4 regions of the Streptomyces flavusporus genome follow, and region 1 is predicted to be linked to each of the others. Evidence: riboswitches for the same ligand, from Rfam matches in the RefSeq annotation. Region 1 holds a riboswitch; each other region holds the start of a gene.

Evidence for each region. Region 1 has a riboswitch for cyclic di-AMP ahead of ACKTSN_RS18580 (C40 family peptidase). Riboswitches for the same ligand answer to the same signal wherever they lie in the genome.
Region 2: linked by a shared signal. The riboswitch ahead of ACKTSN_RS12745 (M23 family metallopeptidase) and the one ahead of ACKTSN_RS18580 (C40 family peptidase) in region 1 are both predicted to bind cyclic di-AMP.
Region 3: linked by a shared signal. The riboswitch ahead of ACKTSN_RS06550 (M23 family metallopeptidase) and the one ahead of ACKTSN_RS18580 (C40 family peptidase) in region 1 are both predicted to bind cyclic di-AMP.
Region 4: linked by a shared signal. The riboswitch ahead of ACKTSN_RS27885 (transglycosylase family protein) and the one ahead of ACKTSN_RS18580 (C40 family peptidase) in region 1 are both predicted to bind cyclic di-AMP.

What each region holds. Positions count from the first base shown of each region.
Region 1 is NZ_CP176503.1:3,943,556-3,950,984, reverse strand. Features, by position in the region: gene ACKTSN_RS18605 (ATP-binding protein) at 1-386, shown strand, start outside; gene ACKTSN_RS18600 (LuxR C-terminal-related transcriptional regulator) at 383-1,123, shown strand; gene ACKTSN_RS18595 (C40 family peptidase) at 1,134-2,201, opposite strand; gene ACKTSN_RS18590 (hypothetical protein) at 2,709-3,062, shown strand; gene ACKTSN_RS18585 (tellurite resistance/C4-dicarboxylate transporter family protein) at 3,084-4,073, opposite strand; gene ACKTSN_RS18580 (C40 family peptidase) at 4,333-5,520, opposite strand; cyclic di-AMP (ydaO/yuaA leader) riboswitch at 5,529-5,700, opposite strand; gene pcrA (DNA helicase PcrA) at 6,007-7,429, shown strand, end outside.
Region 2 is NZ_CP176503.1:2,660,291-2,667,719, forward strand. Features, by position in the region: gene ACKTSN_RS12725 (DUF5998 family protein) at 1-405, opposite strand, end outside; gene ACKTSN_RS12730 (GNAT family N-acetyltransferase) at 456-3,317, opposite strand; gene ACKTSN_RS12735 (HPr family phosphocarrier protein) at 3,497-3,778, shown strand; gene ACKTSN_RS12740 (GntR family transcriptional regulator) at 3,993-4,688, opposite strand; gene ACKTSN_RS12745 (M23 family metallopeptidase) at 4,877-5,641, opposite strand; cyclic di-AMP (ydaO/yuaA leader) riboswitch at 5,655-5,819, opposite strand; gene ACKTSN_RS12750 (M16 family metallopeptidase) at 6,023-7,411, opposite strand; gene ACKTSN_RS12755 (M16 family metallopeptidase) at 7,408-7,429, opposite strand, start outside.
Region 3 is NZ_CP176503.1:1,304,053-1,311,481, reverse strand. Features, by position in the region: partial or broken gene ACKTSN_RS06570 (XRE family transcriptional regulator) at 1-131, shown strand, start outside; gene ACKTSN_RS06565 (DUF6126 family protein) at 128-247, shown strand; gene ACKTSN_RS06560 (tyrosine-protein phosphatase) at 371-1,168, opposite strand; gene ACKTSN_RS06555 (alpha-galactosidase) at 1,372-3,441, shown strand; cyclic di-AMP (ydaO/yuaA leader) riboswitch at 3,749-3,908, shown strand; gene ACKTSN_RS06550 (M23 family metallopeptidase) at 3,911-4,927, shown strand; gene ACKTSN_RS06545 (SGNH/GDSL hydrolase family protein) at 5,140-5,925, shown strand; gene ACKTSN_RS06540 (TetR family transcriptional regulator C-terminal domain-containing protein) at 6,044-6,661, opposite strand; gene ACKTSN_RS06535 (glutamate dehydrogenase) at 6,716-7,429, opposite strand, start outside.
Region 4 is NZ_CP176503.1:5,877,833-5,885,261, reverse strand. Features, by position in the region: gene ACKTSN_RS27905 (exopolyphosphatase) at 1-292, opposite strand, end outside; gene ACKTSN_RS27900 (DUF501 domain-containing protein) at 289-822, opposite strand; gene ACKTSN_RS27895 (FtsB family cell division protein) at 842-1,318, opposite strand; gene eno (phosphopyruvate hydratase) at 1,452-2,732, opposite strand; gene ACKTSN_RS27885 (transglycosylase family protein) at 3,087-3,782, opposite strand; cyclic di-AMP (ydaO/yuaA leader) riboswitch at 3,787-3,955, opposite strand; gene ACKTSN_RS27880 (transglycosylase family protein) at 4,138-5,136, opposite strand; gene ACKTSN_RS27875 (cytochrome P450 family protein) at 5,339-6,619, opposite strand; gene ACKTSN_RS27870 (nucleoside triphosphate pyrophosphohydrolase) at 6,674-7,429, opposite strand, start outside.

The sequences.
Region 1 (7,429 bases):
ACGCGGTGCGGCGCAACGCCGCCGAGGTCGAGGACAAGCACGGCGTCCCCATAGAGGTCGTCGTGGTCGGCGACTGCCCGCTCGACGAGAAGATCGGCGCACAGATGCAGGCCGCACGCGAGGCAATGGTCAATGCCGCCAAGTACGGTGGCGAGGGCGGCGCCGTGCAGGTCTACGCCGAAGTGGAGGGGAAGACGGTCTTCGTGTCCGTGCGGGACCGCGGCCCCGGCTTCGACCTCGACTCGATACCCGCCGACCGCATGGGCGTCAGAGAATCGATCATCGGCCGCATGGAGCGCAACGGCGGTACGGCCCGGTTGCGGGCGGTGCCGGGCGGCGGCACCGAGGTCGAGCTGGAGATGGAGAGGGCGGAGAAGACGTCATGAGCGACCCGACCGAGGCGAACGGCACGGCAGGGGAGGCGGCCGCGTCCGCTGAGTCGCCGGGCGGCGGTGCCGGGCGGCGTCACGTGCGCGTGGTGCTCGTCGACGACCACCGGATGTTCCGCACGGGAGTCCAGGCCGAGATCGGCCAGACCGAGCAGACCGGCGTCGAGGTCGTCGGCGAGGCCGCGGACGTCGACCAGGCGGTCACGGTCATCACCGCGACCCGGCCCGAGGTCGTCCTTCTCGATGTGCACCTCCCGGGCGGCGGCGGGGTGGAAGTCCTGCGCCGCTGCGCCACGTTGATGGCTGACACCGAGCAGCCCGTCCGCTTCCTCGCGCTGTCCGTCTCGGACGCGGCAGAGGACGTGATCGGTGTGATCCGGGGTGGCGCCCGGGGGTACGTGACGAAGACGATCACGGGTACGGACCTGGTCGACTCCATCTTCCGGGTCCAGGAAGGCGACGCGGTCTTCTCCCCGCGCCTCGCCGGCTTCGTCCTGGACGCCTTCGCCTCCACCGACGCGCCTCCCGTCGACGAGGACCTCGACCGCCTCACCCAGCGTGAACGCGAGGTCCTCCGCCTGATCGCCCGCGGCTACGCGTACAAGGAGATCGCCAAGCAGCTCTTCATCTCCGTGAAGACGGTGGAGTCCCATGTCTCGGCGGTCCTGCGCAAGCTCCAGCTGTCCAACCGGCACGAGCTGACGCGGTGGGCGACGGCACGACGGCTGGTGTGAGGGGTCGGCCTCATACCACCCGGGTCGCTCCGGAGAAGGGCATCTCGTCGATCGGGGCCAGCCGTACCGGCGCCGAGGGGTTCGGGGCGTGGATCATCCGGCCGTTGCCGACGTAGATGCCGACGTGACTGATGCCGGAGTAGAAGAACACCAGGTCGCCCGGGAGGAGTTCGGAGCGGGAGATACGGCGGCCGGCGTCGATCTGGGCGTAGGTGGTGCGGGGCAGGGAGACGCCGGCCGAGCGGTACGCGGCCTGGATCAGGCCCGAGCAGTCGAAGGAGTCCGGGCCGGTCGCGCCCCAGACGTAGGGGCTGCCGAGCTTCTGGTAGGCGTACGAGACGGCGGCCGCGGCACGGGAGTTGGGCGCCGCGGCGATGGCGGAACCGGCGGCCTGGAGGCTGTCGCGTCCGGCCGTCGAGGCCCGCGAGGCGCGGTCCGTGCCGTCGCCCTCCGCGAGTCGCGCCCGCTCCTCGGCCGTCAGCCGGGACAGCAGCCGCCGAGCCGCGTCCAGCTTCCCGGTGATGGTCTTCTTGTGGCGTTTCAGCTCGGCCTGCCGCGACTGCAGCGAGGTCAGCTCGACACGTGCGGCGCCGCGCAACTGCTCGATCTCGCGCAACTGTCTGCGTACCCGCGCCACGGCGGTGGACTGCCGGTGGCCCGCGCGTTCGGCGAACGTGGCGCCTTCGAGGTACCGGTCGGGGTCCTCGGAGAGCGCGAGTTGCAGCGCAGGGTCGAGGCCACCGCTCCGGTACTGCGCCGCGGCGAACGAACCGAGCGCATCCCGCGCCGAGTTGAGCCGCTCCTCCTTGCGGGCGGCCTCGTCCTGCAGCGACTCCAGTCGTTGCTCCGCCGCCTCGGCCTTCTCCTTCGCCCCGTTGTACTTCTCGGTGGCGACCTCGGCCTCCTGGTACAGCTTGTCCACCTTGGCCTTGACCTGCCCCGGCGCCAGCTGCGGCTCGGCGTGCCCGATGCCGTCGACGCCGGTCGCGCTCGCCGCTCCCGCAATAGCGATCGTCGCCGCCGTACGGGCCCTGGTGCCGCCCGCCGAGCGCTGTCGGGGCTTTCGGTGCGCTGCCACTGGACTGCACGTCCTTTCGTACGACTCGGACGACCTGGACGACTTGGACGCCCCGGACGACCGCTGGTCCGTACGGCCACCGGGCGGACCGTGGGACGCTCCGATGCGGTCTCCGTGTCCGGCGGCGGCCCGTGCAGGGGGAGCGGGGCCGCCGCCGGACCTTCTCGGCGGAGGTGTCCGGCTGCCGCCCCTGGCCCGGACGGCGGTGGGGAGCCGGTCACCTGGTGCAGGACGCTAGACCTGGGTGTGTCGGACCGGTAACGCGTTGTGCGGAACTGACATGAGGGGACCGCGGGGCGACCGTATGTGACCGTGATCCCGGTTCATGGCCGTCGCCTTCACGCAGCGCAATGACCGATGTGCGGTTTACGGGGCATGCGTGCATGCGGAGGTGCTATGGCGCGCATATATGCATCCGCGTCCCGCGTCCCGCGCCCCAGACCGCCGGGCGCCGGGTCGGCGGGCCGGTGCCGGGTGGTGCCCGGGCCCTGATTAGGCTCCGGCTCCATGGACGTACTCATCAACCTCTTCGTCGGCCTGCACATCATCGGCATCGCCGCCCTGCTCGGCGGTTTCTTCACCCAGATGAAGGCGATGGGCGAGGGCACCGCCCGATTCGGCCCGGGGATGCTGCACGGTGCGCTGATCATGCTGGTCACCGGTGTGCTCCTGGTCGGTCTCAACCAGGCCGACGACCAGTCCGTCAACAACATCAAGATCGGTGTGAAGCTGGCCCTGCTGATCGTGATCCTCGGTCTCGTCTACGTGAAGCGGGACGAGGAGAAGGTGGACAAGGGTCTGTTCGGCCTGGTGGGCCTGCTGACCACGGCGAACGTCTTCATCGCGGTGCTCTGGACCTGAGCCCCGGCCGAGGCCCGCGGCTCACGGTCCGGGGTGCCCGGGCGCCGCGGGGCGTACGGCCTCCCGGGCGGCCGCGACCGCCCCGACCGCAACCGCGAGCCATGCCGCCATCGTGATCCACAGCAGCACCTCCCCGGGCCACTCGAGCCATGAGACGTCGACAGCGGCGGCGACGGCCAGGGCCGCCACTGCCGTCATACCCATCGAAAAGACCGTGGACCAGCGGCGCACGTCGTAGCGCAGACGCGGCCGGACCACCTCGCCGACGAGCAGTACGGCGTACCAGCCCAGGCCGAGGGTCAGCAGGGCGACGGTCACGGTCCGCAGGACGCCGCTGTTGTCGTCGTTCCAGAGGTACAGGCCCGGTCCGTCGGCGGCGATGAGCTTGGCCCCGGCGAGCGCCGAGATCGCTGCCGCACCGCCCGCGACCCACTGGTCCCCCGGTCCCTCGATCACCTGCCGCAGATCGAAGCGGGCCAGGGCGAGGCCGTACAGCACGAGGCCCAGCCAGAAGAGTACGAGCGCCGCATGTGCGAGCCACGCCGCCGACTCGGCCTTCGCGAGGGTCGCGCCGAGCACGGCGAGCCCCTGTGTCGCCACCGTCCCGAGGAACACCGCCCCTGGCATACGCCGCCGCTGCCGGTGCCGCACGACGGGCACGAACAGCACCGGCCACAGCAGCGTCGCCAGCGCCAGCAGCGCCGCGGCCAGGGGCTGCCGGTCCAGCGCGGAGAAACGGGTCCCCAGCACGGCGGTCGCGGCGACGGCGGTGAGCACCGCAGGCGTTCCCGCCTCCGTCATCCAGCGCTCCCGCTGCCGCAGCAGCCGTGTGACGAAGTCCGCCGCCAGGGCCAGCCATGCCGCGCAGGCCGCCACGAGGAGGATCCGGGACAGGACCTCGTAGCCCGTCAGGTGCAGGGCGACCGAGACGATGCCGGTCGCCATGACGGCGGCCCCGGCCGCCGGCGGATGCTGCGCCCACCAGGCGCGGAGGGGGGAGGAGCCGGGCATGCGCCGATGCTAAGGAGCCCCGCGCGCCGCGCGAGCGGGCCACGCGCGCAGGCACGTGGAAAACCACGCGGGCGCGCGGCAACGGGCTCACACCGAGCGTGCGCCGTTTCGGCGGGCGCGCGAGCCTGCAGGCGCCTCTCGTACGCGCCTGCCCGACAGCACCCCCCACGCGCGCGTGCCTGCGTAAACCCGCCACGCGCGCGTGCCCACGGAAGCCTCCCCGGGGCGTGCCATCCGGCCCGCCCCTTGCCTCCGCCCCTCAGGCCGGTCGTACCACGCTGTGGATGGACGACTCCCCGTCGTAGTAGATCGACTCCTCGCGCACGTACGCGCCGGGCTTCGGGGCGTGGATCATCATGCCGTTGCCGATGTAGATGCCGACGTGGGTGACGTCGTCGTAGAAGAAGACCAGGTCGCCGGGCTGGGCGGCCGCGAGGGAGACCGTGGTGCCCGCGTTCACCTGGTCGTAGGTGGTGCGCGGGAGGGAGACGCCGGCGGCCTTCCACGCGCCCTGGGTGAGGCCGGAGCAGTCGTAGGAGTCGGGGCCGGTCGCGCCCCAGACGTACGGCTTGCCGATCTGCGCGCGGGAGAAGGCGAGCGCCTTCTCGGCCTTGGTGGCGTACGAGGAGTCGGGGGCGGAGGTGCCGGAGCCCGTCTCGGTCCCTGTGCCCGTATCCGTGGAGGAGCCGCTTCCGGTCTCCTCCTGCTGCGCGGCGGCCTCCTGGCGCTGCCGCTCCTCCTCTGCCTGCTGCCTGGCGAGCTCCGCGGCCTTGCGCTCGGCCTCCTCCTGCTTCTTCTTCTCGATCGCCGCCAGCCGCGCCTTCTCCTCGGCGGTCAGTTGCGACAGCAGTTCGCGCGCGTCGGCGAGCTTCTTCTGGACGGTGGCCTTGGCCGTCTTCAGATCGCTCTGCGACTCCGTGAGCGTCTCGAGGCTCTCGGTGGCCTCCTGGCGCTTCTCCATCGTCGCGGACTGCTGGGTGAAGTAGTCGTCGACCGCGTCCTTCTGACGGCTGGTCAGCCTGCCCATCAGCTGGGTCTGGTCGAAGTAGTCCTGCGGCGAGTCCGCGAGCAGGAAGGTCGCGGTGTCGGGGGCGGAGGCGCCGGTCCGGTACTGCGCCGCCGCGTACGAGCCCAGCTCCTCGCGTGCCTCGTTGAGCTTCTGGGTGCGCTGGGCGACGTCGTCGAGGAGGGTGTCGACCTGCTTGCGCTGTTTCGCGGTCTTCTCTTTGGCTGCGTTGTACTTCTCGGTCGCCGACTCCGCCTGGCGGTAGAGGTCGTCGACCTTCTTCTCGACTTCTTCGAGGCTCGGCTTGTCGTCGGCCGAGGGGGTGGCATTGGCCGTCTGGGAGAGCAGGGCCACAGACGTGAGGGCAGCCGTGGCAAGCGCGGGGGTCCGTATGCCTGCGACGCGCGCGCCCGTGGGACGCGACTTGCGGTGCGACGCCAAGGGAGGCGACTCCTTCCATGGGCCGCCTACCGGGTTAGCTGTCGGGTTCGGGCGGGTGGTTCGGAAGGGTTGCCCTACGGTCCCCTCCCGGGAAGGGAGTTGGACCGATTCACCCCAGAGTCGGTTGGGTCCCCGGCTCCGGCAGCCACGGGGGCGCACCGGACTCGGCGGAGGCCGTGCGGCCCGGCGACGTTCGCCGGTGGGGGTCGTACGGCCTGCCCGGCACGGTAGCCAACTCGTGTGGTGTGTGTGAAGGTTGGTGGGTGATATGCCCGATACATTTTCGTGACCTCCAGTCAGTGGTCGCGGGTGGTAGTGGGGTGGGCTCGGAGAGTAAGCCGATGTGGGGTGGGTAGGGATGGAAGGTTGTCGGCCGCTGCAGCCGATGTGATTCCGGCCTCACCGCCAAGATCGACGGTATTCCGGCCGGGGATGTTCTCGGGGCGGCCGCGGGTTGTCAGTGGGGCGCCCTAGACTCGGAGAGCGATGAGCAGCCTCTTTGACGACAGCTTCCTGGCGGACCTCCAGGCCCCGCGGGCCCACGAGGAGCACCCGCCGCCGCCCGAGGACGATCACGTTCCGGAGTCGATCCCGGACGATCTGTTCGGCGGGAAGTTCGACGTGCCCCCGGACCGGGACGCGTACTACCGTGACGGCGCCGCGCGTCCGGCCGTGGACACGGCAGCGCTCCTGGAGGGGCTGAACGACAACCAGCGCGCCGCCGTCGTCCACTCCGGCTCCCCCCTGCTCATCGTGGCCGGCGCCGGCTCCGGCAAGACCCGCGTGCTCACCCATCGCATCGCCCACCTCCTCGCCGAGCGGGGCGTGCACCCGGGCCAGATCCTCGCGATCACCTTCACCAACAAGGCCGCCGGCGAGATGAAGGAGCGCGTCGAGCAACTCGTCGGCCCGCGCGCGAACGCGATGTGGGTCATGACCTTCCACAGCGCGTGCGTGCGCATCCTGCGCCGGGAGAGCAAGAAGCTCGGCTTCACGTCGTCGTTCTCGATCTATGACGCCGCCGACAGCAAGCGCCTCATGGCCCTGGTCTGCCGCGACCTGGACCTCGACCCCAAGCGCTACCCGCCCAAGTCCTTCAGCGCCAAGATCAGCAACCTCAAGAACGAGCTGATCGACGAGGAGGACTTCGCCGCCCAGGCCACCGACGGCTTCGAGAAGACCCTCGCCCAGGCCTACGCCCTGTACCAGTCGCGACTGCGCGAGGCGAACGCCCTCGACTTCGACGACCTGATCATGACGACGGTCAATCTGCTCCGCGCCTTCCCGGATGTCGCCGAGCACTACCGCCGCCGCTTCCGCCATGTACTGGTCGACGAGTACCAGGACACCAACCACGCCCAGTACGCCCTCGTACGCGAACTCGTCGGCACCGGCGAGCACGTACCACCCGGCGAGGGCGACCTGCCACCCGCCGAGCTGTGCGTGGTGGGTGACGCCGACCAGTCGATCTACGCCTTCCGCGGGGCGACCATCCGCAACATCCTCCAGTTCGAGGAGGACTACCCGGACGCGACGACGATCCTGCTGGAGCAGAACTACCGCTCCACCCAGACGATCCTCTCCGCCGCCAACGCCGTCATCGAGCGCAACGAGTCCCGCCGCCCGAAGAACCTCTGGACCAACGCGGGCGCGGGCGCGCGCATCACCGGCTATGTCGCCGACACGGAGCACGACGAGGCCCAGTTCGTCGCCGACGAGATAGACCGCCTCACAGACGCGGGCGAGGCGAAGGCCGGGGACGTCGCCGTCTTCTACCGGACGAACGCTCAGTCCCGTGTCTTCGAAGAGATCTTCATCCGCGTCGGCCTGCCCTACAAGGTCGTCGGCGGCGTGCGCTTCTACGAGCGCAAGGAGGTCCGGGACGTCCTGGCCTACCTGCGCGTGCTCG
Region 2 (7,429 bases), 1.3 Mb from region 1:
GACCGCGCCCCAGCCGATGGTCAGCACAACCTCGCGCGGCAGTGTGCCCGGCGCGTACGACTCCGGGTTGGCGACGACGCGGCTGACGACCACCGACGAGATCCGGCCCAGCTTCACCGACTCCGTCGACGTCGTGGCGTACGGCGTCGGGGAGGTGCTGTCCGCGGCCTGCTCGTCGGTGTGGCTGACGATGAAGCGGTTGTCGGTGAGGACCAGCACGGTCACATGCCGCCGGACCTCGTTCTGGTCGAACGTCGTCTCCTGGTGAACCAGGTACGACCGGATGGGCTCGCCGCCCACGGCGGCCTCCACCGCCTCGGCCACGAGGGCCGGGTAGTAGCCGCTGCGCTCGATCGCCGCACGCAGCCCCTGGGTCGTCGTACCTGTCTTGGCCATGAGGCCCATCCTACGGGGACCGACTGACTGCGAGGCACCGCTCGGTCACCCCGGGCCCCTCAGTACACCGGGAGCGTCCGCGGGCCGAGGTCGTCCCGGGCGGGGGGCGGGGCCAGGCGTACGGAGGCGCCGAGCACGCTCAGACCGTGCGGGGCGACGACGACCGGCTCCAAAGTGACCGCGACCACCTCGGGATGGTCGTCGACCAGCCGGGACACGCGCAGCAGCAGCTCCTCCAGGGCGGGTGTGTCGACGGGCGTCGAACCGCGCCAGCCGAACAGCAGCGGTGCCGTACGGATCGAACGGATCAGCGAGGTCGCCTCGCGGTCGGTGACCGGGATCAGCCGATGCGCCGTGTCGCCGAGCAGCTGCGAGGCCGCCCCGGCCAGCCCGAAGGAGAGCACCGCTCCGGCCGCCGGATCGATCACCGTCCGTATGACCGTGTCCACCCCGCGCGGGGCCATCCGCTGTACCACCGGCCGCAGCTCCTCGGGCGTCCCGAACAGCTCCGTCAACTCGGTGTACGCCCGTCGCAGTTGCTCCTCGTCCGCCAGATCCAGGCGTACGCCGCCGAGGTCCGCGCGGTGACGCAGGTGCGGAGCGGTGGCCTTCAGGGCCACGGGGTAGCCGAGGGTGCCGGCGGCTGCTGCTGCGGCGTCAGGGGTGGGGGCAGGCAGGGCGCGGTGGACGCTGATCCCGTACTTCCCGAGCAACTCGCACGTCTCCTCCGTACCGAGCGTGAGCCCCTGCCCGCGCGCGAGCAGCCCGCCGATCAGCTCGGCGGCGCCCTTCTCGTCGATGTCCTCGTACTCAGGCACCTTCCCGGGCTCGGCGGCGTCCCGCCGCCACTGCGCGTACTTGACGACTTCGGCGAGTGCACGGACGGCACGCTCGGCGGCGGGGTAGGCAGGGATGTTCCCCGTCCGGCCGCGGGCAGTCGTACCGCCTGGGGCGGCACGGGTGGGCGCGGGCGGCACCCCATCAGCGCCGGGCCGCGCGACCCACCCCCGCCCTGCATCAACGCCGGGACCAGTGGAAGAGGCCTGTGGTGCAGTACTCGCCGCAGCCGACAACGCCTCCGCCAGCCCCCCAAGCTCCACATGCACCACCAGCACCGGCTTGGACGGAGCCGCAGCCGCCGCCGACCGCAACGCCTCCGCCAACGCCGCATCCCCCACCGACGCCTCCCCGATCGCCGGTATCGCGGTCACCACGACGGAGTCGCACGTGTCGTCCGCCAGCGCCCGCGACAACGCCGCCTGGAAGTCCCCCGCCGAAGCCCCCGTCGTGAGGTCCAGCGGAGGATGCGGCCGCAACCCCTCGGACAGACACGCGTCGTACGTCAGCAGCCCCAGCGACTCGGAGTTCCCCAGGATCGCCACCCGCGGCCCCGCCGGCAGTGGCTGCCGCGCCAGCAGCAGCCCCGCGTCGACCAGCTCGGTGATCGTGTCCACCCGGATCACACCGGCCTGCCGCAGCAGCTCGGACACGGTGGCGTGCGGCAGCCGCGTCGCCCGTACGGCGTGGCCCTGCGGCGCGGCACCTCCGTGGCGCGCGCCCTGCACCACGACGAGCGGCTTCGCCACCGCCGTCCGTCGCGCGAGGCGGGTGAACTTGCGCGGGTTGCCGATGGACTCCAGGTACATCAGGACGACGTCGGTGTCCGGATCGTCGTACCAGTACTGGAGTACGTCGTTGCCGGACACGTCCGCCCGGTTGCCGGACGAGACGAACGTCGACACACCCGTGACTCCGGTGACCCCTCCGCCGCGCCGGTGCAGCCGGGACAGCAGTGCGATGCCGATGGCCCCGGACTGCGCGAAGAGCCCGATCCGTCCGGGGCGCGGCATCTCGGGAGCCAGGGAGGCGTTGAGGCGGACGTCCGGGGAGGCGTTGATGATCCCGAAGGCGTTCGGCCCGATGATCCGCATGCCGTACGCGCGCGCGTGCCGCACGAGCGCACGCTGGCGATCCCGTCCGTCGGGGCCGCTCTCGGCGTAGCCGGCGGAGATCACGACGAGGCCCTGCACTCCGTGCTCGCCGCACTCGGTGACCACCTCGGGCACGTACTCCGCGGGGACGGCAACGACGGCGAGGTCGACGGGCCCGTCGATGTCGCGCACCGAGCGGTACGCCGGCAGCCCGTCGAGTTCCTTGATGCCCTCGGGCAGGGCCCTGTTCACGGCGTACAGACTGCCGGTGAAGCCGGCTTCCCGGATGTTGCCGAGGACGCTGCGGCCCACGCCGCCGGGTGTGCGGCCCGTGCCGACGACGGCGATGGAGCCGGGCGCCAGCAGCCGCCGTACCGACCGTGCCTCGGCGCGCTGCTCACGCGCGCGCTGCACGGCGAGCGAACGGTCCGTGGGTTCGAGGTCGAACTCCAGGCGTACGACGCCGTCCTCGAAGCTGCGCTTCTGGGTGTATCCGGCGTCCGTGAACACCTTGATCATCTTGCTGTTGGCGGGCAGCACCTCGGCGGCGAAGCGGCGGATGCCGCGCTCACGGGCGACGGCGGCGATGTGTTCGAGGAGGGCGGAGGCGACACCGCGGCCCTGGTGGGCGTCCTGCACCAGGAAGGCGACCTCGGCCTCGTCAGCGGGCGCGGAGGCGGGCAGGCCGTCGGCGCCGATGCGGTCATAGCGTACGGTGGCGATGAACTCGCCGCCGATGGTGGCCGCGAGTCCCACCCGGTCCACAAAGTCGTGGTGCGTGAAGCGGTGGACGTCCTTGGCGGACAGGCGCGGGTAGGGCGCGAAGAAGCGGTAGTACTTCGACTCGTCCGAGACCTGCTCGTAGAAGCTGACCAGGCGCTCGGCATCATCAACGGTGATGGGGCGGATGCGCGCGGTGCCGCCGTCGCGCAGCACCACGTCGGCTTCCCAGTGGGCGGGGTACTCGTGCCGCTCCGACGAGCTCTGCATGCGCCCCAGAGTACGGCTCGCGTACGACAACGGCGCGAGGCAGTCTGTGCAAGGACGGGAGTCGGACCGAGGCCGCGGTCCGACGCCACCTCCGGACGGGACGAAGGACCGCTCCGGGCATGCTTCACGATATGGGAAACTGGTCTAGACAACCCTGAACACCTGAAGGGCAGCATCACATGGCTGAGCGCCGCGTCAACGTCGGCTGGGCCGAGGGCCTCCACGCCCGCCCCGCCTCCATCTTCGTCCGAGCCGCCACGGCCGCAGGCGTCCCGGTGACGATCGCCAAGGCCGGGGGCAACCCCGTCAACGCGGCCTCCATGCTGGCCGTTCTCAGCCTGGGCGCCGAGGGCGGCGAGGAGATCGTCCTGGCCTCCGACGCCGACGGCGCCGACGCGGCCCTCGACCGCCTGGCCAAGCTGGTCTCCGAGGGCCTCGAGGAGCTGCCCGAGACCGTCTGACCGCCCGCACGGCGGTCAGTGAAGCCGCGTCACCCTTCCCGGGCGGCGCGGCTTCGTCATTTCCCGCAGCGGCCTCACGCGTTTTCCACGGCGGGTGCGACGCATTCCACATGGGCATGCCTCTGACGCGCGGGCGTGAATTCCCGGCGCGCCAGAAAAGGGCAGCGGAAATGCACCGCCACCGAATATCTCCTCTTTGTATACGGCGCATATGTTAATGCCGAAGGCTGGACATGTTTACGGGGTGTTGCGAAGTCCTCACACGGTCGGTGCGATCCTGGCCGCCGGCGAACCGGAGCCGGTGCGCGGCGGTCGCGCGTTCGGTGTGCAGGGCCGTGATGGCCCGCGCGCGCTCGCCGTCGCCGCGCGCCACGGCGTCCACGATCGCGCCGTGCTCCGTCCAGGACTCCACGGGGCTGGCCGGCGCCTCCACGGCGTACATCCAGGCGATCTTGTGCCGCAGCTGGGTCAGCATCGCGATCAGCGCGGGGCTTCCGGAGGCCTGGGCGAGCGTCTCGTGGAACCAGCCGCCCAACGAGCGCAGATCCTCGCTGTTGCCCCTCTTCGCCCGCTCCTGGCCCAGCCGGACGAGACCGCGCAGGACCTTCAGGTGGGCCTCGGTGCGCCGCTGGGCGGCCCGGGCGGCGCCGAGCGGCTCCAGCAGCATGCGCATCTCCAGCAGGTCGGAGGCCTCCTGCTCGGTGGGCTCCGCGACGCACGCGCCCGCGTGCCGCCGGGTCACCACGAAGCCCTCCGCCTCCAGGGTGCGCAGGGCCTCCCGGACGGGGACGCGCGAGACGCCGTAGCGGCGCGCGAGGAGTTCCTCGGTGAGCCGGCCGCCACGCTCGTAGACACCCGCGACGATGTCGTCCCGGATCGCCGTGCACACCGAGTGCGCCGGAATACGCATGACCGACCTCCGCCTTAATCCCCGTGAAACGTCGACGATTGACGTGTGTTCAGTGACTCTATTGCAAAGAGCCGGAATTTCCGATGGCGGGCCGGAATCCATGGATATTTTTTGGACAAACAGACCCCTGAAACGCCGAAAGCCCCGGCTCGGGGAGCCAGGGCTTCGGGCAGCGCAGCCGCCTGTCGTCAGACGTTCACACCGTGCGAGCGGAGGTAGGCCAGGGGGGCGATGTCCGAGCCGTACTCGGCGGTCGTACGGGCCTCGAAGTGCAGGTGTGCTCCGGTGACGTTGCCGGTGGCGCCGGAGAGGGCGATCTGCTGTCCCGGGGTGACCGTCTGGCCGACCGAGACGGCGATGGACGACAGGTGGCCGTACTGGGTGTACGTACCGTCGTTCATCTTGATCACGACTTGATTGCCGTACGCCCCGCCCCAGCCGGCCTCGACGACAGTGCCGGAGCCGACCGCGTGGACGGGCGTGCCGCTCGCGGCGTGGAAGTCGACACCGGTGTGGCTGCCGGAGGACCACAGGGAGCCGCCGGACTGGTAGCCGGTGGAGACATAGGAGCTGGTGATCGGCAGCACATAGGTGTTGAGACGCTTGCGCTCGGCCTCACGCGCGGCCCGCTCCTTGGCCTCGCGCGCCTCCTTGGCCCGCTCCTCCGCGCGCTTCTCGGCGGCCGCTTCGGCCGCCTTCTCGGCGGCGGCCTCCTCGGCGGCCTGTCGCTGGGCGGCCGCCTGGGCATCGATCTGGTCGGCGACCGAGTCGCCGATGGTGACGACCGGCAGCAGGCCGGTCTCCTCGAGCGCCGGCTCGGCGGCGAGCGCGGGGGCGGCCAGAGTGCCGACGACGCCGGTGGTGGTGAGCGCGGCGACGCCCGCGGCGCGGGCGGTCGTGCGCTGCATCCGGCTGGGACGACGATGCTTCCCGGTGGCGCGGGTGAACGCCATGAAGTGGCTGGTCCTTTCCTTCCTTCTCGCCTACCGGGTTAGCTGACGGGTTCGGAGCAGGAAGGTCTCCTACGGACCCCCTCGCTGCGCGCGGGCGTCCGATTCACCCCAGGGACTGCATCGTTGGGTCCCCGGCTCCCCTGGCTCGCGCCGTTCGGGGACTCGGCGATGACTGTCCGGTGCCGCGGGCGCGGCGCACTGCCTGACGGACAGCCCGGAAGACGCTAAACGGGGCATCTTTCAATCCCCAAACGGAACACGGCTTTTGTAGCGCATGCCACAGGTCAGACAGGCAACCTCTCCCTCAATTGGGACATAAAGGGGCCCTGGTGACTCTTTCGTCACCAGGGCCCCTACGCGCGCGTGCCGCTGTCAGGCCTTCTACTCGGCCGTGACGACGGTGACTTCGCCGATTCCGAGGGCCGCGACAGGCTCCTTGATCTGCGCCGCATCGCCGACGAGGACGGTCACGAGACGGTCCACCGGGAAGGCGTTGACGACCGCCGCGGTGGCCTCGACGGTGCCCGTCGCGGCGAGCTGCTGGTACAGCGTCGCCTGGTAGTCGTCGGGCAGATGCTGCTCGACCTGGTCGGCCAGCGTGCTAGCGACGGCCGCCGCGGTCTCGTACTTGAGCGGCGCCACCCCGACGAGGTTCTGTACGGCGACGTCCCGCTCGGGATCGGTCAGACCCTGTTCGGCGAGCGTGCGCAGCACCGTCCAGAGGTCCTGCAGGGCGGGACCGGTGTTCGGCGTGTCGACGGAGCCGCTGATGGCGAGCATCGCGGCGCCGCTGCCGTCGGGCGCCGAGCGCAGCACCTGGCCGAACGCGCGCACGCCGTAGGTGTAGCCCTTCTCCTCGCGCAGGACACGGTCCAGGCGGGAGGTGAGGGTGCCGCCCAGGCAGTACGTGCCGAGCACCTGGGCAGGCCACACGCGGTCGTGCCGGTCGGAGCCGACGCGGCCGATCAGCAGCTGGGTCTGCACGGCGCCGGGGCGGTCCACGATGACGACCCGGCCGATGTCGTCGGCGGTCACCGGCGGCACGGGGCGCGGCTGGGCCGGGGATCCGGTCCAGGTGCCCAGGGTGTCACCGAGCAGCGCGTCGAGGTCGACGCCGGTGAGGTCGCCGACGACGACTGCGCTGGCCGTGGCGGGCCGGACGTGCTTCTCGTAGAAGGCACGTACGGCCGCGGAGTCGATGGCGGCGACCGTCTCCTCGGTGCCCTGGCGCGGCCGCGACATGCGCGAGGTCGCCGGGAACAGCTCCTTGGAGAGCTCCTTGGCGGCACGGCGGGACGGGTTGGCCAGCTCGTGCGGGATCTCGTCGAGGCGGTTGCGCACGAGCCGCTCGACCTCGCTGTCGGCGAATGCGGGCGCCCTGAGGGCGTCGGCGAGCAGGCCGAGGGCCTTGGCCAGGCGGGAGGCGGGGACCTCCAGGCTCAGACGGACGCCGGGGTGGTCGGCGTGCGAGTCGAGGGTGGCGCCGCAGCGCTCCAGCTCGGCGGCGAACTCCTCGGCGGAGTGCTTGTCGGTGCCCTCGGAGAAGGCCCGCGCCATGATCGTGGCGACGCCGTCGAGGCCGGTCGGCTCGGCGTCCAGGGGCGCGCCCAGGAGCACCTCGACGGCGACGACCTGCTGACCGGGGCGGTGGCAGCGCAGGACCGTCAGACCGTTGTCGAGCGTCCCGCGCGTGGGCGCCGGGAAGGCCCACGGCCTGGCCTCGCCCGCCCGGGGCTGGGGGTGGAACTCCATCGTGGCGAGCTCGGTCACTGGGCCGCCTCCTCGTTG
Region 3 (7,429 bases), 2.6 Mb from region 1:
TCGACTCGCTGACCCCGCACCGCATCGCCGCCCAGGACCCCGACGGGGTCGAGCTCCTCTTCGTCCACACCCTGCTGCAGAGCCCCACGGCCGCGCTGTGCCTCGGCCCTATTACGGGAGAAACGCCATGAGCGACATCGAGCAGAAGTTCCCGCGGGCCATCTGGGTCCGGCTGTTCATCTACATCGTGGCGGGACATGTCTTCGCCGCCTTCCTCTACCTGCTCTTCGAGGTGGGGGCGAAGTAGGGCCGCACTGGGCCTGTCCGGCGGATCAGGTCGCAGGAAACCGGCGGTGACTCATCGGCGCAGATGGGCGTGCCAGACCCCGCGTCTGCGGCATGATCCGCCGGACAGGCCCTAAGGTCCGGCTCAGTCGAGCAGTCGCGCGCGCAGCCGGTCCCGGGTCTCCGGGGCGAGCTCCAGTCCCTGTTCCAGGTAGGTGTCGACGCCGCCCCACGTCTCGTCGATGGTCTCGATGGCCGCCGTCAGATACTCGGCGCGCGCGTCGAAGAGGGGGCTGAGAAGCTCCATGACCTCGGGGGAGTAGGCGGAGGCGGAGGTGCTGCTGCGGTGCACCTTGTAGCGGCGGTGCTTGGCGTTCGACTCCAGGTAGTCGGCGAGGACGGCCTCGCGCTCCACACCGAGGGCGAGCAGCGTGACGGCGATGGACAGGCCGGCGCGGTCCTTGCCCGCCGCGCAGTGCATCAGGGCCGGGACGCTGTCCTCCGCGAGCGCGTGCAGCACCTGGGAGTGCTCGGTCGTGCGCTCCTTGATGATCGTGCGGTACGAGGTGATCATCCGGTTCGCCGCCTTGCCGTCCGCGAGGATCGTGCGCAGCTGGTCCAGGTCGCCGTCCCGGACCATCTTCCAGAACTCGGCGCCGTCCGCGGGGTCCGTCAGCGGCAGGTTCACATTGCGCACGCCCGGCAGCTCGACGTCGGGGCCCTCGAGCTTCTGGTCCGCCGCGTTGCGGAAGTCGAAGATCGTGTGCAGCCCGAGGGAGCCGAGGAACTCGGCGTCCTCGTCGGTGGCGTGCGCGAGGTGACCGCTGCGGAACAACACCCCGTACCGCACCCGTCGGCCGTCCACCGTCGGCAGGCCGCCGACGTCACGGAAGTTGCGCACTCCGGCCAGTTCGGGCTCGGTCGACGGCACCTGCTGCGTCACGGGGGCTCCCTCCCATCGGCCCCGTCGGCGCGGCTCGTCGACGGGCACGCAGTCGACGATACGACATGGATTCCTGGGGCAATGAGTTGTCCACAGGAGGTCACAGGCCGTTGGACGAGTTGTCCACAGGCGTTGCCCCGGACGCCCGTTGCCCTTGATGATGTTGGTGCTTGAGTGGAGCTGTCGGAATCTGTGGGGGCTTGATGTTGGAGATCGCCGAGAACGGGCGTACGTGGCTGCTGTCGGGGCCCACGAGCAGCTATGCCGTCCACCTCACCGACGACGACGAGCTGCTGCATCTGCACTGGGGCCCGCGGATCGCGCTCGCCGACGCCGAGGCCCTCGCCGTGCGCCCACTGCCGGACTACTGGCCCTTCGAGTCGCCGCTCGACGGGCGCGAGGAGTATCCCGTCGAGGGCGGTCCTCGCTTCGTGCGGCCCGCCCTGTCCGTGCGCACCGACGAGCGGCGCGGCACCGAGTGGCGTTTCGAGGCCCACGAGACCGTGGACCAGGAGCTGCGGCTGCGCTTTCGCGACGCCGGACTGGCGATCACCCTGCACTACCGGATGCGTGACGACGTCGTGGAGCGTTGGGTGACCCTGCACAACGACGGGCCCGAGGCCGAGCTGCTGCGTGCCGACTCCGCGACCTGGACCCTGCCGGACCGCGACGCATGGCGGCTGTCCCAGCTGCACGGCCGCTGGGCCGCGGAGTCCCGGCTCGTGCGCTTCCCCCTCACCTACGGTGAGAAGGTGATCGGCAGCCGCCGCGGACACACCGGCCACCAGCATCTGCCGTGGGTGGCGCTGGACACCGACGCGACCGAGGAGCGCGGCGAGGTCTACGGCTGCGCCCTCGCCTGGTCGGGCTCGTGGCGGATCGCCGTCGCACAACTGCCGGACGCGCGCGTGCAGATCACCGGCGGAGCCGGCTACGACGACTCCGGCCTGCTGCGGCTGGCGGCGGGGGAGTCCTTCACCACCCCTGTCTTCGCCGGCCTCTGGAGCGACGGCGGCTTCGGCGGTGCCAGCCGCGCCTGGCACGCCTACCAGCGGGCGTACGTCATTCCGGACGCCGAGCGGGACCGGCCGGTGCTGTTCAACTCCTGGGAGGCCACCGAGTTCGACATCAGCGAGGAGCAGCAGCGGGCGCTCGCCCGGCGGGCCGCGGCGATCGGCGTCGAGCTGTTCGTGGTCGACGACGGCTGGTTCGGGACCCGCACCAGCGACCGCGCCGGGCTCGGCGACTGGACACCCAACCCCGACCGCTTCCCGACCGGACTCAAGCCGCTCGCCGACGACGTGCACGCCCTCGGGATGCAGTTCGGGATCTGGGTCGAGCCCGAGATGGTCAATCCCGACAGCGAGCTGTACCGCGCCCACCCGGACTGGGTGCAGTTCCAACCCGGGAGAAAGCGGACAGAACTTCGCAATCAGCTCGTATTGAACCTCGCGCGGGAGAATGTGCAGGACTACCTCTGGGAGCAGCTGCACGGGCTCCTGTCCAGCGCCCCGATCGACTACGTCAAGTGGGACTTCAACCGTTGCTTCACCGATGCCGGCTGGCCCGGTGAGCCATATCCGCAGCGACTGTGGGTCGACCATGTGCGCGCCGTGTACGCCCTGTTGGACCGGCTGCGGGCGGCCCACCCCGGTGTCGCCTTCGAGTCCTGCTCGGGTGGCGGCGGTCGCATCGACCTCGGTGTGATGAGCCGTACCGACCAGGTGTGGGCCTCCGACAACACCGATCCGCTCGATCGGCTCGCCATCCAGGACGGCTTCAGTCAGATCCACCCCGCGCGCATGATGGCCGCCTGGGTCACCGACAGTCCCAACACCCAGCTCAACGGCCGGATCAGCTCGCTGCGCTTCCGCTTCGTCAGTGCCATGGCCGGGGTGCTCGGCGTCGGGGGCGACCTCACCCGGTGGGCCGACGAGGAACTCGCGGAGGCCCGGGACTGGGTGGCGCTCTACAAGGAGATCCGGCCACTCGTGCAGCGCGGGGACCTCCACCGGCTGCGGCCGCCACGGGGTGGGCTGAGCGCCGTCCAGTACGTACGTGGCGACGAGGCCGTCGTACTCGCATGGCTTCAGGCGCAGAGCTACGGGGAACCCGTCCCGGCGCTGCGGCTGCGCGGTCTCGACCCCACCGCGTCGTACGAATGCCGCGAAACGGGCGAAGTGCACCGGGGTGCCGTGCTGCTGCACCACGGACTGCGCACCGGACTGCGGGGTGACCTCGATGCGACGGTTCTCCGACTGCGCCGCATCTGACTCTTCTGTCCGAATTGACCTCTTCATTCCAACTCGGTCGGGAATAAAGGAACCTGGAGCGACGTCACGTGAGCAGCGTCATATCCGTGACCGTGAGTCGCCCGTCATGTCCACGTAATTCAAGCGCTTTTCAAGGGCATTTGCGGAATGTGACGTTTCCGGAATTCACGGAGGGTGACCGTGAATTCGGTGAACTGATCAAGAAGTAGGCGTTCGCGCGGAACCTCTTGCTTGTCCCGTTGCGTCTCGGTCGCTTACGTTCCACACCGATCCGGGCGGACGCCTAATCCTGCCGCCGCCCGGTGCCCGCGCAAACTCACCCGTGTACGGCAGGAGCGGGGGACCCACAGGTACAAATGCCTGTTCCGGTCTCCGGAACGGCTAGGGGTACAGCCGCGTTTCGGCGCGGCCGGGCATCTCCAGCCCGCACCCGACAGCTCACCTCGCAGGCGCCGGAGAGGAATTCGCCATGCCCGCGAAGGGTAAGCACCGCCGTCCGAAGATCCAGCGTTTCACCCGTTCCATCGCCATTGCCGGAACCGGTGGCGCCGCACTCGCCCTCCCGCTGATGGGGGCCACCGGCGCCCATGCCGCCACTGCGCAGTCCGCTCCGGAAAGCGCCGTTCAGTCGGTCGCCGCAGAGAAGGCCGCCACTCAGAAGAAGGCCGCCGAAAAGAAGTCCGCCGCGAAGAACGCCGGTGTGAAGACCTATTCGGTGAAGGTCGGCGACTACCTTGCGAAGATCGCCGAGGAGCAGAACGTCAGCGGTGGCTGGCAGAAGCTCTACCAGGACAACCGTGAGGTCGTCGGCGACAACCCGTCGCTGATCCACCCCGGCCTGAAGCTCACGATCGGCAAGAAGGCCGCGGCGAGCACGGACAAGCCGTCGTCCCCTTCGTCTCCTTCCTCCTCTTCGTCGGAGTCGTCTGAGTCCTCCGAGGCGTCGAAGTCGTCGAAGTCGTCGGAGTCGTCGAACTCGACGGAGTCCTCGGCGAAGTCGTCCGACCAGTCGTCGTCCGCCGAGTCCTCCTCGTCGAACGCGTCGACGGCCGCCCAGACCGCCGCCGGCACCTCCACCGGCTTCTCCGCCCCCGTGGACAGCGCCGCCGTCAGCACCGCCTACAAGGTGGCGGGCAGCATGTGGTCCAGCGGCTACCACACCGGCGTCGACTTCGTCACCCCGACGGGCACCCCGCTCAAGGCCGTGGGCGCCGGCACGGTCGTCTCCGCGGGCTGGGCCGGTGCGTACGGCAACCAGGTCGTCATCAAGCTGGCCGACGGCTACTACGCCCAGTACGCCCACTTGTCCTCGTTGTCCGTCTCCAGCGGCCAGACCGTGACCGCGGGCCAGCAGATCGGCTTCTCGGGTTCGACCGGCAACTCGACCGGCCCGCACCTGCACTTCGAGATTCGCACCACTCCGGACTACGGCTCGGACGTGGACCCGGTCGCGTACCTCCGCTCGCACGGAGTCTCCGTCGGCTGACGCACGCGCCTCGCACACACCGAAGGCCGGACCCCGATCCCCGGGTCCGGCCTTCGGTGTGTGCGGACGCAGGGGTTATTCCGCAATTGACCAATCCTTTGGCAGTGGCTTATCTCACCGACCGTCAACCCCTTCCTACGGTCGCGTAGGTCACATTCGACGCGGAATCATGTCCCGACGTGGCAGACGATTCGAAGAATGACAGCAGATCAGTGATCGGGTCGTACGTGGCGGTGGGGGACAGCTTCACCGAGGGCGTAGGCGACCCCGGCCCCGGCGGGGCGTTCGTCGGCTGGGCCGACCGCTTCGCCGTACTGCTCGCGGACCGCCGAGCCGAGGGTGACTTCCAGTACACGAACCTCGCCGTGCGCGGAAAACTGCTCGACCAGATCGTGGCGGACCAGCTTCCGCGGGCCGTCGAACTCGCGCCGGACCTGGTCTCGTTCTGCGCCGGAGGCAACGACATCCTCCGGCCCGGCACCGACCCGGACGACGTCGCCGAGCGCTTCGAGCGGGCGATCGCCGCGCTGACGGCCGTCGCGGGCACGGTGATGGTGACGACCGGCTTCGACACCCGGGGCGTACCCCTGCTGAAGCACCTGCGCGGCAAGATCGCCACCTACAACGGGCATGTGCGGGCCATCGCCGACCGGTACGGCTGTCCGGTGCTCGACCTGTGGTCCCTCAAGTCCATTCAGGACCGCAGGGCCTGGGACGACGACCGGCTGCACCTCTCGCCCGAGGGGCACACGCGCGTGGCGCTGCGGGCCGGTCAGGTCCTCGGCCTCGCCGTCCCCGCCGATCCGGAACAGCCCTGGCCGCCGCTTCCGCCGCGCGGCACGCTCGACGTCCGGCGGGACGACGTCCACTGGGCGCGCGAGTACCTGGTGCCCTGGATCGGCCGCCGATTGCGCGGCGAGTCGTCGGGCGACCACGTGACGGCGAAGGGGACGCTGTCGCCGGACGACATCAAGATGCGGATCGCGTCGGTGGCTTGAGGTGCATCCGTGGCGGACGCCGGGGGAGCGGGTCGTTTCGATCGCCTACGTCGGATCGGCCCGCGTCCGGCGCGGATGGGCGTACGCCATGAACCGCAACCTGGTCCTCGCGGACGGCTCACGCGTGCCCGGACGACGGCACCTCGGCCAGTCCGAGCTCGCGGGCGAGCGCCTCGTCGACCCACTCCTGGGCCCGGCCGCGGGACACCGCGCCCGGGTACGACGTCAGCTGGACGGCGAGGCCGTCGAGCAGGGCCGTCAGCCGCAGCGCCGCGCCCATGGGGTCCGGGCAGCGGAACTCGCCGGCGGCCACGCCCTCGGCGATGACCTCGGCGATCGCCGCCTTCCAGCGCCTGTCGAGGTCCCGGGTGGCCTCCTGCAGGGCCGGCTCGCGCAGGGCAGCGGCCCAGCCCTCTATCCACAGCCGCCAGCCCTTGGCCTGACCGGTCGGGGCGTACCAGCGCACGGCCGACCGGAGCCGGCGCAGCGCCGTCGTGCGCCGACCGAGCAGCTTGCTCAGCTGGGCCAGGTCGTCCTCGGCGGCGTATGCGAACGCGGCGGCGACGAGCTTTTCCTTCGTCGAGAAGTGATAGAGCACCAGCGCGTTGCTCACGCCGAGCGTGGAGGCCACGTCGGCGATCCGGACCGCCGCGACACCCCGCGCCTCGATCTGCTCCACGGCGGCGCGCAACAACTCCTCGCGCCGTTCCTGCACGCTCAACCGCACTCTCGCCACGCGTTCACCCTAGGCCCTGTCGCACATCGGTGCGCACGCGCGCGCGTGCGGCCGTCACCGGTACCAGCCGTAGCGTTCCGCGAGCACCGGGAGCCGGGCCGCCGCGACGGCGTGCGCGGCGGTCCGTGGTGTCGTGCCGCCGGTCTCCGCGCGGGACAGGACGAGGTCGACGAGAGCGCGCATCGAGCGGCGCGTGTACGTGAACGCCTCGTCCGCGTCGGCGCCGATGTCGCCGAAGAGGGTCCACCACCACCAGGCGTTCGTCCCGGAGTTGACCACCACGTCCGGCAGGACCGTGACTCCGCGCGCGGTCAGCAGCTCCTCCGCCTCCGGCAGTACGGGCATGTTGGCCGCCTCGACGATCCAGCGGGCGGTGATCCGGTCCTGGTTCGTGGTGTCGATCGCGTAGGAGACCGCAGCCGGCACCAGCACCTCCGCGTCGGCGGACAGCCAGGCGTCACCGGCCAGTTCACGGTCCCCGGGCCGCAGTACGCCGCGGTCCACCACGCCGTACGCGTCCCGCGCGGCGAGCAGCGCGTCGACGTCGAGCCCGTCGGGGTTGGCGATGGTGCCCTTGAGGTCGGCGACTGCCACGATCGTCAGACCCGCGCGCGCGAGGAACCGTGCGGTGGCTCCACCCATGGTGCCCAGCCCCTGTACGGCGACCCGCGTCCCGGCATACGGCACTCCGGCCCGGTCGAGGGCCGTGAGCAGCGACTCGGCGACCCCGCAGCCGCCGACCAGCTCGTCGAGCCCGATGCCGTCCAC
Region 4 (7,429 bases), 1.9 Mb from region 1:
CGCCGCGCACGAAGTCGTCCCGGTTCTCGGCGTCCCGGGAGGCGGAGGTGGCGACGAAGCGGAGCCGTTCGGCGCCGTGTTCCTTGATGATCGCGGCGTACTCGCGGCAGGCCGCGAAGGTCCGCTCCAGGGCTTCGGGCGCCAGGCGGCCGGTGCGGTCGACGCCCTGGCCGAGCCGCACGATCGTCATACGGCGGTCCAGGTCGACGAGTTCGCCCGTGGCCGGGTCGGCGTCGGCGACCAACAGCCGGATGGAGTTCGTACCGCAGTCGATGGCGGCCACTCGGGTCACTGGTCGTTCTCCTCGTTCGGTACGGTCACGCAGGCACCCTTGCGCCACCACTCCGGCAGCATGGCGAGGGCCTCGTCGCCGAGGGGGTTCACGCCGGGGCCGGCGGCCAGCGAGTGGGCGACCAGGACGTGCAGGCACTTCACCCGGTCCGGCATGCCGCCGGCGCTCGGGAAGCCCTTCAGTTCCTCGATCTCGTCCCGGCGCCGGATGTAGTCCTCGTGCGCGGCACGGTAGGCGGCGGCGAGCTCGGGATCGGTCTCCAGGCGGGCCGTCATCTCCTTCATCACGCCGTTCGCCTCCAGAGTGCCGATCGCCGAGGACGCCTTGGGGCAGGTCAGGTAGTACAGCGTCGGGAAGGGCGTGCCGTCGGGCAGCCGCGGGGCCGTCTCCACGACGTCGGGCTGCCCGCACGGGCACCGGTGCGCTATGGCGCGCAGCCCGCGCGGCGGCCGGCCGAGCTGCTGCTTGAAGGCCTCGACGTCCGCGTCGGTGGGCTCGGTGCGCGGGGTGGGCGGCGGGGGGGTCTCCATGACGTTCTTTCTCTTGTGTTCACTGGTCGGAGGCGTCGGACTTGTCGACGCCGTCCCAGACGTTCGCGTACCAGGGGCGGTCGGCCGCGCCGGAGTCGGCGCGCGACTGCTGTGCCGCGTCCGGGTCGATCACGATGTAACCGGTCTCCCCCGGCATCACATAGTGCAGTCGCTCCCGGATCTGCTGCTCCGCGTACGCGTCGTCCTGCCAGCGTGCCTTGAGGTCGCGCAGTTCCTCGACCCGCTGCCGGGCCTGTTCCTGCTGCCGCTGGAGGTCGGCGATCTCGGCGCGCTGGGCGACGTACTGCCTTATCGGATAGGCGAGGGCGACCACCAGCGAGCAGACGACGAGCGCGAGCAGTGCGGCGCGGCCGGTCAGCCGGGAGCGGCGGGCCTGGCGGCGGGTCTGGGAGCGGTAGACGCGGGCGGCCGTCTGCTCGCCGAGCAGCCGGATCCTGGTCGTGGTGGAGAAACGGTCCCGGTCCCTGGCGGCCATCTCCCACTCCCGTCACACACGCGCGTACGTCCCCGCACACGGTACGGGACCGAGTACGGGGACGTACGTGTACGACGCTTCCTACGAGGCGCTACTCAGCCCTTGAAGCGCTGCTCAGCCCTTGAAGCGCTGCTCAGCCCTTGAAGCGGGGGAACGCGCTGCGGCCGGCGTACATCGCGGCGTCGTCGAGGATCTCCTCGATGCGCAGCAGCTGGTTGTACTTGGCGACGCGCTCGGAGCGGGCCGGGGCGCCGGTCTTGATCTGGCCGCAGTTGGTGGCGACGGCCAGGTCGGCGATGGTGACGTCCTCGGTCTCGCCGGAGCGGTGGGACATCATGCACTTGAAGCCGTTGCGCTGGGCGAGCTCGACGGCGTCCAGGGTCTCGGTCAGCGAGCCGATCTGGTTGACCTTGACCAGCAGGGCGTTGGCGGCGCCCTCCTCGATGCCCTTGGCCAGGCGCTCGGGGTTGGTGACGAACAGGTCGTCGCCGACGAGCTGGACCTTGTCACCGAGCTTGGCGGTGATGGTCTTCCAGCCCTCCCAGTCGTCCTCGAACAGCGGGTCCTCGATGGAGACCAGCGGGTAGGCGTCGACCAGCTCGGCGTAGTACTCGGTCATCTCGGCGGCCGAGCGCGCCTTGCCCTCGAAGAGGTAGGAGCCGTCCTTGTAGAACTCGGACGCGGCGACGTCGAGCGCGAGGGCGATCTGCTCGCCGGGGGTGTAGCCGGCCTCCTTGATCGCCTCGAGGATGAGGTCGAGGGCCTCGCGGTTGGAGCCGAGGTTCGGGGCGAAGCCGCCCTCGTCGCCGAGGCCGGTGGCCAGGCCCTTGCTCTTCAGGACCTTCTTGAGGGTGTGGTAGACCTCGGTGCCCCAGCGCAGGGCCTCGGAGAAGGACTCCGCGCCGATCGGGGCGATCATGAACTCCTGGATGTCCACGTTGGAGTCGGCGTGCGAGCCGCCGTTCAGGATGTTCATCATCGGCACCGGCAGCAGGTGCGCGTTCGGGCCGCCCAGGTAGCGGAAGAGCGGCAGGTCGCTGGCCTCGGAGGCGGCGTGCGCGACGGCGAGCGAGACGCCGAGGATGGCGTTGGCGCCGAGGGAGCCCTTGTTGTCGGTGGCGTCCAGGTCGAACATCGCCTGGTCGATCAGACGCTGCTCGGTGGCGTCGTAGCCGACCAGCTCAGGGCCGATCTGCTCGATGACGGCCAGGACGGCCTTCTCGACGCCCTTGCCCTGGTAGCGGTTGGGGTCGCCGTCGCGGAGCTCGATGGCCTCGAAGGCGCCCGTGGAGGCGCCGGACGGGACGGCGGCACGACCCGTGCTGCCGTCGTCGAGGCCGACCTCGACCTCGACCGTGGGGTTGCCTCGGGAGTCCAGGATTTCCCGGGCTACGACGACGTCGATGGACGGCACGAGCATCTCCTTCGTGGATGTGACGCGGTTTAGCAGGACCGCAGCGGCTCTGCGAGATGAGCCTAACCGGCTCCGTGGGATCGGCCAGCCGGTCGCCCACCCCGTGGACGAAACCGATCGTAAATTGTTTCCGAACGGAACAAAGACGGTTCCTCAAGAATGAGGGCCCGAGCGAAGAACGAGGGCCCCGAGCGAAGAACGAGGCACGAGCGGTGACACAAAAGCCCCGCCCCGGCGCGTACGGGGGAACACGCACCGGGGCGGGGGCCTGTGGGGACGGGGGACCCTCACGGGGGTCTGCGAAGCCCGGATCACTTCAGGTCAGGCGAAGCTGCCGACCCGGGTGGATCCGGATCACTTCAGGTGCAGCTGCTGACCCGGGTAGATGAGGTCGGCGTCCTCGACGATGCCCTTGTTCAGCTGGAACAGCTTCTCCCAGCCGCCCTTGACGTCGTGCTCCGCGGCGATGGTGCTGAGGGTGTCGCCGGTGACGACCTTGTACTCGCCGTCACCCTTCTCGACCTTCTCACCGGTCGGGGTGGTGACGGTCTTCTGCGCCGGGCGCTCCTGCGAACGGGAGGCCGGCTGCTGCTCGGTCGAGCGGGTGGTGGTCTCGGTGCCGCTCTGCGAGGAGCCCTCCGAGGAGGAGTCGCTCGCGCCACCGCCGGTGTACGTGGCGTTCGACAGGCCCGTGCCGCAGTGCGGCCAGGCACCCTTGCCCTGACCCGCGAGCACCTTCTCGGCGATCTGGATCTGCTGCTCCTTGGTGGCCTGGTCGGCCGTGGCGGCGTACTGCGTGCCGCCGTACGCGGCCCAGGTGGAGGCGGAGAACTGCAGACCGCCGTAGTAGCCGTTGCCGGTGTTGATGGACCAGTTGCCGCCCGACTCGCACTGGGCGACGGCGTCCCACTCGGAGGTGGTGGCGGCGGAGGCGCTGCCGGCCGCCATCAGCGGGGCCGCGACGGCGGCGGCGCCGGTGACGCCGACGACGGCTATGACGCGAGCAGCCTTGGACGGACGACGGTGCTTGCCCTTGCTGGAAAACAGCATGGATGGATCCCCTCACCGACGCCTGCGAGGTGAGCTGTCGGGTTCGGGCCGGTTGAGTTGCCCGGCCACGCCCCTGTGGAGAGGCGTGACTTCACCCCAAGCCGTACCGGCTCAACTGTCCGGTGCGGCGCTTACCTTGGGTCCCCCGCTCCTGCCTACGGCGCTTGACGCGACGACTGTTCCCGAACGGCCGCTGGCAGGATTCGGCGTTGCGGCAGCCGGGGCTCGCGTTGGCGAGCGGTCATGACCGTAGACACGCGATTGGCGGAATTTCAAAGAGAATCAGGGCCTCTGAGACTCATCCCACACTTTCACCAAACAGGACATTAGGCGCGAAGTATGACGTGAACTCCCGCTACTTTTCGCCCGGTTCGCCCCCGACATCCAGCGTCTGACCGGGGATGATGTGGTTGGGGTCGGCGCCGACGATCTCCTTGTTGTCCGCATACAGCACGGACCATCCCCCTTGGACGCCATGGGAGTCGGCGATACCCCAGAGACTGTCCCCCTCGCGCACGGTGTACGACCCGTCGGCGACATCGCGCGCGAAGGCGCTGTCGCGCGAGGCGTGGCGACCCGAGGACTCGGTCGTACGAGCGCCGGCGGCATCCTCGTCGGCGCTGTCGCCGCGATGCTTGCCCGTACCGGTGTCGATCAGACCGGAATCGCCTTCACTCTGCCCCGAGTTGTCCGAGTCCGTTGCCTTTGGGGTGACTGTGGGCGAGCTGTCGGATCCCTGCGAGTTGTCCGAGGTGGAGCCGGCGGGCGTCGGGCTCGCGGAACCGTCCGCCGCATTCGATGACGAGCCAGATGAAGGGGACGGCTCGGTGGATTCAGGCGAAGACTCTGCCGAATCAGATGAATCGGGTGAGCTGGAGGAACCGGACGAGTTGGACAAGCCGAGCGAGTTGCGCAGGCTCTCGGAAGTGTCCGACGAGGTGTCACCGGCCACACCCGTGTCCACGTCGGCCGAATCCTTGTCGGCGTCGAGACCGGCGGTGAGCCCGCAGGTGCCCCATGCGCCCACGCCCTGGTCCGCGAGGAGCCGCTCGGCGACGGCTATCTGCTGCGAACGGCTGGCCTGGTCGGCTCTGGCCGCGTACGTGAGGCCGCCGTACCGCTCCCAGTTCTCCTGGGACAACTGCAGTCCTCCGTAGTACCCGTCGCCCGCGTTGGCGCTCCAGGAGCCGCCGCTCTCACACTCCGCCACCCGGTCCCACGTCGTGCCGCTGGCCGCGCTCGCGCCGGTGGCGCCGAGGAGTGGGATGGCGATGGCGGACCCGGTCACGCCGGCCGCGACAACGAGAGCCGGAGCCTGACGGGGGCGACGGTGACGACCGTTCCCGGAGAGCATGCGGGGACCTTTCGCGAGACAGCAGTGACCGGCGCGGCGGGTGGTGTTCGACGTCGCGCTGCTGGGTGAACGTATCGGCAGTCGATCACTTGTCACAAGTTAATGCCGCACAGATCACGTGAAGATCACAGAGTTGAGGTCGTGTCACGTTTTCGGTGCCGGAGTGGAGGGTTCCAGTCGAATCCGGGGCCGGGGGGCCGGTTTACGAGATGGGAGTGAACTCCACAGGCAGCGTGCGCAGTCCGCGCATGATGAGGCCGCCGCGCCATCGCAACTCGCCGGGGTCCACGGCCAGTCGGAGGTCCGGGAGGCGGGTGAGGAGGGTCGCGAGGGCGGTCTGCCCCTCCAGGCGGGCGAGCGGCGCGCCGAGGCAGTAGTGGATGCCGTGCCCGTAGCCGAGGTGCTGGTTGTCACGGCGGGCGAGGTCGAGGGTGTCCGGATCGGCGAACCGCTGCGGATCCCGGTCAGCGGCGGCGAGTACGACGAGCACGGGGTCGCCGGGCGCGATGTCCTGCCCGCCGATGGTGAGCGGCTGCGTGGCGAACCGCCAGGTGGCCAGCTCCACCGGGCCGTCGTAGCGCAGGAGTTCCTCGACCCCGGTTTCCAGGAGGCTGCGGTCGCCGGTGGCGAGGGCCCGGTGGAGGCGGTTGCGCTGTTCGGGGTGGGTGAGCAGGGCGTAGGTGCCGTTGCCGATCAGGTTGACGGTTGTCTCGAACCCGGCGAACAGCAGGATGAACGCCATCGCCGCGGCCTCGTTCTCGGTGAGGTGCTCGCCATGGTCGGAGGCGCGGATGAGACCGGAGATGAGGTCCTCGCCCGGGGCCGGTTCGGCGGAGAGCGACTCACGCTTGCGGTGGATGAGGTCGGCAAGGTAGCCGCGCATCTTCTTCACCGACCGCGCGACCCCGCCCCGCGGCCCTCCCCCGTGCCGGATCATCATGCCCGCCCAGTCCCGGAAGTCGTCCTGGTCCTCGCGGGGGACGCCGAGCAGGTCGCAGATGGCGTAGATGGGGAGCGGGAAGGCGAACTCGTGGATGAGGTCGGCGGAGCCGTTGCGGGCGAACCGGTCGAGGAGGTCGTCGGTGAGCTCCTGCACACGGGGCGCGAACTCGGCGACGCGGCGGGGCGTGAAGGCCTTGGAGACGAGCCGGCGGAGGCGGGTGTGGTCCGGCGGGTCGATGTTGAGCAGATGCGTCATCAGCTCCGCCTTGCGCTCACCGGGGATACCCGTTTTGCCCTTGGCGTGCGTGGGCTCGTCGTGGTGGGCGGGGTTCTTGCTGAGCCGCTGGTCGGCGAGAGCCTGCTTGGCGTCGGCGTAACGGGTGACCAGCCAGGCCTCCACACCGCTGGGGAGCCGTGTCCGGTGGACGGGGGCGTGCTCGCGGAGCCAGGCGTAGGCCGGGTAGGGGTTGGTGGCGAACTCCCACGTGAAGAGCTCGGGGGCGTCCTGGTGGGGGCTCGGGCGGTGGGGCTGGCTGGTCACCCGTTGACGGTATCCGGAGGCGGACGGGCGGGTGACATCGGTCGGCGAGTGACGTCAGTCGCCGGTCGGTGGGTGACGTCGGTCGCCGGTCCCGGCTGTGTCGGAATCCGTCCGCTGTCCCCGGCTCTCGGTCTCCCTGATCGCATCCCGGTAGGCCCGCGCCGCCGCCCGTAGCGCCGCTTCCGGGTCGACGCCCTCCGCCTCGGCCCGTATCGCCAGCGCCAGCAGCTCGTACCCGACGCCCTCGGTCTTCGGCAGCGGCACCTCCAGACCCGCCGTACGCACCCGGGACGCCAGCTTCGCCGCGAGGGCCAGGCCCGGCTGGTGCAGGGGGATGCCCTCCGTCACCGACGTACGCCGCTTCTCCTGCGCCTTCGTGCGCAGCCAGTGCTCCTTGACCTCCTCGGGCGTCGAGGCCGTCTCGTCCCCGAAGACATGCGGATGGCGGTGGATGAGCTTGGCGACGATGCCGGCCGCCACGTCGTCGATCGAGAAGGGCGCGTCCGGGTTCTCCTCGGCTATCCGGGCGTGGAAGACGACCTGGAGGAGGACGTCACCGAGTTCCTCGCGCAGCTCGTCGCGGTCGCCGTCCTCGATCGCCTCGACGAGTTCGTACGCCTCCTCGATGCCGTACTTCGCCAGGCCCTGGTGGGTCTGCCGGGACGACCACGGGCATTCGGCACGGATGCGGTCCATGACCTGCACGAGGTCGAGGAGGCGGGCGCCCGGCAGGTCGTAGGAGGCGGGGAGCAGCTCCAGCTCCGGCATCCGGACGCGTCCGGTGCCGGCGAGGCGGGCCAGGCCGTCGGT